2 regions of the Desulfosporosinus meridiei DSM 13257 genome follow, and region 1 is predicted to be linked to the other one. Evidence: riboswitches for the same ligand, from Rfam matches in the RefSeq annotation. Region 1 holds a riboswitch; the other holds the start of a gene.
The links. A riboswitch is a leader RNA that binds a small molecule or an ion and turns the genes downstream of it on or off. The one in region 1 is predicted to bind glycine.
Positions count from the first base shown of each region.

Region 2: linked by a shared signal. The riboswitch ahead of gcvT (glycine cleavage system aminomethyltransferase GcvT) and the one ahead of DESMER_RS17665 (alanine/glycine:cation symporter family protein) in region 1 are both predicted to bind glycine.

Region 1 is NC_018515.1:3,832,827-3,836,248, reverse strand. It holds gene DESMER_RS17670 (proline--tRNA ligase) at 1-1,420, shown strand, start outside; glycine riboswitch at 1,708-1,800, shown strand; gene DESMER_RS17665 (alanine/glycine:cation symporter family protein) at 1,959-3,338, shown strand.
Region 2 is NC_018515.1:3,983,149-3,986,570, reverse strand. It holds gene ileS (isoleucine--tRNA ligase) at 1-1,561, shown strand, start outside; glycine riboswitch at 1,601-1,706, shown strand; glycine riboswitch at 1,710-1,785, shown strand; gene gcvT (glycine cleavage system aminomethyltransferase GcvT) at 1,960-3,072, shown strand; gene gcvH (glycine cleavage system protein GcvH) at 3,251-3,422, shown strand, end outside.

The DNA.
Region 1 (3,422 bases):
GTTCTGTCTAGGTCCAACCCACGAAGAAATTATCACAGACCTAGTTCGGGGGGAAATTCGGTCTTATAAACAGCTCCCAATGCTTCTTTATCAAATACAAAATAAATATCGGGACGAGCGGCGTCCTCGCTTTGGATTAATGCGTGGCCGTGAATTTGTTATGAAAGACCTCTATTCCTTTGACCGTGACGAGGCTGGACTCCATGAAAGTTATAAAAAAATGTATGACGCTTATTGTAGAATTTTTTCCCGCTGTGGTTTAACTTTCCGTCCTGTTGAAGCAGATGCTGGTGCCATTGGAGGTACAGGGGGAACCCATGAATTTATGGTTCTTGCTGATTCCGGAGAGAATGCCGTCGTTCATTGTTCAGGGTGTGATTATGCAGCTAATATGGAGAAATCTGAGTGTCGCCCTCAGGTAATTGACGATGCATTTCCGGAAGGAAAGAGTAAGTTAGTGTCTACACCGGGAGTAAAGACCATTGAAGACCTCAGTGAGTTTTTGGCAGTACCGAAGAGTTCCACCATAAAGTCGTTGCTCTACCAAGGGGATGATAGAATCTTTTTGGTGTTAATACGTGGGGATCGCACGCTCAATGAAATAAAACTGAATAACGCTTTAGGTGGATTTGTGTCCCTTCAACTTGCCTCATCTGAGTTAGTTCAGCAGACTTTGGGGTGTGAACCTGGGTCTGTAGGGCCAGTCGGAGCACCTGATGGACTTTTGGTAGTTGCTGATCAAGAAGTTCCCCTGATGAAGAAAGGGGTCTGTGGAGCGAATAAACCGGATCATCACTATGTAGATGTTGTACCCGGCAAAGATATCCGTATAGACGAGGTTCTTGATTTAAGAATGGTGGAACAGGGTGAAGCCTGTCTTAAATGTGGAGCTCCACTTAAAGAGGCCAGAGGAATTGAAGTTGGTCAAGTATTCAAGCTTGGAACCAAATACAGCAAAGCACTTGGTGCGAACTTTTTAGATGAGAACGGAGTCGAAAAAAGCTGTGTGATGGGTTGTTACGGCGTTGGGGTAAGCAGAACAATTGCCGCAGCCATTGAACAAAACCACGACGAAAACGGAATTATTTGGCCAATGCCAATTGCTCCATACCATTGTATAATTATACCAACCAGTAATAAGGATTCCTTGGTTGTTGAAACTGCTGAGAAACTTTATCAAGAGTTAAAAGATTTAAGAGTCGAAGTCATTCTGGATGATCGAGATGAACGTGCCGGCGTGAAATTTAAGGATGCAGATTTAGTAGGTTATCCAATAAGGGTAACTTTAGGAAGTAAAACCTTGGCCAATGGTCAAGTTGAACTCAAAGAACGAAAATCTGGTGATACTCACCTCGTGCGGGTTGAGGATCTCTCACAACAGGTAAAAACAAGAATTGAAAAAGCTCTACAATATAACTAAAGCTTACGGGAGCATCCCGTGTGTGAAGCATAGAAGTTAGAAAAACTTTTAAATTAAGTTAATCTGCCCTATTTAAGATGCGTTATAGTCAGGGTAGATTGACTTGCTAAATCCTTATAAATTTTTTGGCAAATCATTGAATAATTTCTAAATTAAAATTATAATATAAGTTAGCTCACTAAAAACTTAACTAAATAATTACTGGATGATATTTACGGGAGATAGGCAAATTTGCCTGCCGAAGAGGTTGTACTTTCAGGAGCTTAAATTTAAGCAGGACCGCAAATTGACAGGACTCTGGAGAGATCCATTAATGGGCGCCGAAGGGGCAACGCAAAATGCTTTGCTAATCTCTCAGGCAAAAGGACAGAGTATTGAAGTTTAATGGTCAGACACATTTGTGATCTCTCCATAAACTTGTACTATTTACTACTTAAATCCAGAGTCAAATCGCAAGATTTGGCTCTTTTTATATATAGATGGAGCGCATTAGCAGCAATCCACAAAGGTATTATATTAACGGAGGAGGAAAAACGACATGGAATCATTTCACAACGCTATCATCTGGCTAAACGATTACCTCTGGGGTCCCCCAATGCTCATCTTACTTTTCGGTACGCACTTATTTCTAACCTTTCGTACTCGCTTCATCCAAAAACACATTATTAAAGCCATTAAGCTTTCCTTAACGAAAGATACGTCTTCTGAGGGAGATGTAAGCCAGTTCGGGGCACTCACCACAGCATTAGCAGCAACAATAGGTACGGGTAATATCGTAGGGGTTTCTACTGCCGTAGCTCTGGGAGGCCCAGGCGCTGTTCTATGGTGCTGGCTAACGGGAGTCTTTGGTATTGCTACTAAGTACTCTGAGGCTCTGTTATCGGTAAAGTATAGAGTTAAGACCTCAGATGGGACAATGCTTGGTGGACCTATGTATGCTTTGGAAAATGGTTTGGGTCAAAAGTGGCTGGCGGTCTTATTTTGTATTTTTACAGCCATCGCGGCTTTTGGAATTGGAAATACGGTCCAAGCTAATTCCATTGCCGCTATGGTTAATGAGAGCTTTAATATTTCGCCATATATCACTGGTGGTGTAATGGCTGCTCTCACCGGCTTTGTTATTATTGGGGGGGTTAAGTCCATTGCCCGAGTGTGTGAAATGCTCGTGCCATTCATGGCAATATTCTATGTAATTGGTTGTATTATTATTTTAGTTCTAAATTCTTCATTCGTAATACCAGCAATCAGCCTGATTTTTAAATCCGCCTTCACTCCTCAAGCAGCGGGCGGTGGCTTTATTGGAGCGTCGATTATGATGGCAGCACGCTACGGTATTGCCCGAGGGCTGTTCTCCAATGAGTCAGGATTAGGGTCTGCCCCCATTGTGGCAGCAGCGGCTCAAACTAGAAATCCAGTTCGCCAAGCTTTGGTCTCAGCAACCGGAACCTTCTGGGATACTGTTGTGGTCTGTGCAATGACTGGTATCGTTGTAGTGAGCAGCATTATGAGCAATCCTGCTGCTACAGAAGGATTAAAAGGTGCCGCGCTAACGAAAATTGCCTTTGCTCAAATACCCGTAGTTGGCCCCATTGTCTTAACAGTTGGACTTTTAACTTTCGTGTTTTCAACCATTCTCGGGTGGTCATATTATGGAGAAAGAGCGATTGAATACTTGTTCGGAAAAGCTGCAATTATGCCATACCGCGGGGTCTGGGTACTTGCTGTATTCCTGGGGTCCATAATGACTCTTCAACTGGTCTGGGATATGGCAGATGCTATGAACGCATTAATGGCTATACCAAACCTCGTTTCCCTGTTGCTCTTAAGTGGAGTTATCGTCTCAGAAACAAAAAAGTATCTGTGGGAGGATAATTTAGACGAGGTTTCAAAGGATCCCATTCCGGTTATAAAAAAATAGCATACTTTAGGAAACTTAAAATATTTTTCAAAAAACGACCTGAAAGGTCGTTTTTTGAATTGGTGCACTTAGAGCAATATATTT
Region 2 (3,422 bases), 150 kb from region 1:
ACAGTGGTTTGCTTCGATTAATGGTTTCCGACAAGCTGCTTTAGATGAGATAGAGAAGGTTCGCTGGATACCTGCTTGGGGAAAAGACCGGATCTTTAACATGATAGCCGACAGGGGAGATTGGTGTATTTCTCGGCAGCGGACTTGGGGAGTACCTATCCCGATCTTCTATTGTCAGGATTGTGGGAAAGTGTTAGTTAACGATCAAACTATTGCCAGGGTTCAAGAATTCTTCCGGCAGGAAGGTTCTGATGCTTGGTTTGCTCATTCTGCCTTGGAATTGTTGCCGGCGGGAACTGCTTGTGAGTGCGGAGGGACAAACTTCAGTAAAGAGACAGATATCATGGATGTATGGTTTGATTCTGGAACTAGCCATGCCGGTGTCCTGAAGCAGCGACCAGAACTGTCTTGGCCAGCGGATCTCTACTTGGAAGGTTCGGATCAACACCGTGGCTGGTTTAATTCCTCGCTGTCCACTTCTGTGGCTGCTTTTGGTCAGGCTCCTTACCGCAATGTATTAACCCATGGTTTTGTTGTGGATGAGCAGGGGCGCAAGATGTCAAAATCCTTGGGCAATGGGGTTGACCCTCTTAAAGTTGTTCAGGAATTAGGGGCGGATATTTTAAGGCTTTGGGTGAGTTCTGTAGACTATAAAAATGATGTTGCCGCTTCTCCGCGAATTATGAAACAAATGTCTGAAGCCTACCGTAAAATTCGCAATACTTTGCGTTTCTTGCTTAGCAATCTCAATGATTTTGATCCAGCTAAGGATAAAGTTGCTTATAAAGACCTTCAAGAAATTGACCGTTGGGCTCTGCTTAAGCTTTCCAAAGTAGTTGAACGAGTACTTCTGGGATATGAATCCTATGAATTCCACTGGACTTACCATACCATTCATAACTTCTGTACCATAGAATTAAGTGCCGTTTATCTGGATATTGTCAAAGACCGGCTTTATGTAGAAGGGAAAACATCTCTTCTTCGGCGCTCGGCTCAGACAGTTTTGTATGAAGTTCTTGATGCGCTGGTACGTCTTTTAACTCCAATCTTGTCCTTCATGACTGAAGAAATCTGGCCGTATATCCCTGGAGAAAAGAGTGCGGCAAATGTTCAAATAGCAGAAATGCCTAAAGTGAATTCTGAGTGGATGGACGAAGAACTGGCTAACCGATGGGATCAGATTCTTGCTTTACGCACAGATGTCTCAAAAATATTGGAAATTGCGCGACAGGACAAACTTATTAGTCATCCTTTAACTGCACAAGTTGATTTGTATCCGACAGAAGAACAGTACAAATCTCTTAAACAAGTTCCGAATTTGGCAGAAATCTTTATTGTTTCCCAGTTGGTTATGCATCTACCTGATGAAGAAAGACCTGAAGGGGTACAGGCAGCGGAAGTTAATAAGGGATTAGGAATTCATGTTCAACCAGCCGGAGGAAGAAAATGCGAGCGCTGTTGGATGTTCCATGAGGAAGTTGGCAAGAATGAAGAGTTTCCGACGATTTGCCCTCGATGTAGGAACGTGATTTCAGAAAATTCCAGTAGACTTATTGACTGAAAAAGCATATTATATAAGTAAGTAAATAGTTTATACCGGATGAAGCTGGCAGGAGAGATCTGAAATACAGACGCCGAAGGAGAAATTCCTTGAAATACGCTTTTCAAGGAGGGAAGCTCTCAGGCAAAAGTACTGCTAGAAGACGGGACTCTGGAGAGTTTCTTGTAAAAGAACACCAAAGGGGAAGCCGAGATACGGCGAATCTCTCAGGTTAAAGGACAGAGAAAATGCGACTACGCATTTTCTCTGTCCTTTTAATTTACAGAAATTACAAGGGTGTTTTGGAAGGTTTTTTCTGGGTGTGATGTCCTGCTATATGGAACACTATTGAAGAAATCTGATGCGCGAAATGTCTACTATGAAAAACTAGTTTCTAGTCTAAAATAAGGAGGTTTCTTATGAATGAATTAAAACGCACTCCACTTTACGAAGAGCATTTGGCTCATAAGGCAAAACTTATTGATTTTGGCGGATGGGAAATGCCTGTTCAATATGTTGGTGTTATAGATGAACATCATGCCGTTCGGACTAAGGCCGGCCTTTTCGATGTGTCTCATATGGGTGAGATAGAGGTTCGTGGTCAAGATGCTTTAGAGTTTATTCAAATGCTGATCACGAATGATGTCAGTAAGCTGGAAGATGGCAGAATTCTATACTCTCCTATGTGCTATCCAAGCGGTGGAATTGTGGATGACTTGTTGGTTTATCGATATAATTCTCAACATTTTCTGATTGTTGTAAATGCCTCCAATACCGATAAGGACTATGCTTGGATATTAAAACAAGCAGACAGTTTTAATGTGAACTTAGGGAATGTCTCTGACCAATATGCTCAGCTTGCCTTACAAGGTCCTCTAGCGGAAACTGTCTTACAGCGTATTACAGAACTTAATCTTTCACAGATTAAATACTATAGTTTCACTCACGGGAATATTGACGGGATTAGTTGTCTGGTTTCCCGGACGGGCTATACAGGAGAAGACGGATTTGAGATTTATGTTACTCCTGAACATAGTCGGCAACTGTGGAGAAAAATATTGGAAGTTGGTGCTCTAGAGGGTGTACAGCCGATTGGGCTGGGTGCACGTGACACATTGCGCTTTGAAGCTCGTCTTCCGTTATATGGGAATGAATTAGGAGCGGAGATTTCTCCTCTTGAAGCTGGGCTTGGAATTTTTGTTAAGCTAGATAAGGTGAATTTTATTGGCAAGGAGGTAATTCTCGCTCAAAAAGAACAAGGTGTACCGCGAAAGTTAGTAGGATTAGAAATGATTGAACGTGGAATAGCCCGTTCCCACTATCCCTTACAAAAAGATGGGCAAGAGATTGGATTTGTTACATCTGGCTCATTTTCACCAACTCTAAACAAAAACATTGCTTTAGGATTAGTCAAGGCCGATTTAGCGATTCAGGGTCAGATTCTTGATGTAATGATCCGTGGAAAAGCAGTTAAAGCAAGAATTGTTCCCTCCTTGTTTTATAAACGTGAGGATCAATCAAAACCCAAGTAATCTGGTGTAGTATCTGATAAAGTATTATCCAGTATCGCATAGCTAAAAATAATCTAGTAGTTTTACTCGTGCTAATTGCTTAAATAAAATTCATCTAGCCATACACATTTAGTATTACTAATGGATGTTGCTAATCCCCTTTGGACAAAATAATTAAAATTTGAGGAGGATGATTTAAATGAATCCAGTTGATGTAAAGTATAACAAAGAGCATGAATACGCAAAGGTTGAAGGAAACATTATAACTTTTGGTATAACAGACCACGCCCAAAAAAGCCTTGGAGACGTAGTGTTTGTCGAGCTCCCGGATGTAGGAACAACGGTAACCGCCGGAAAATCTTACGGTACAG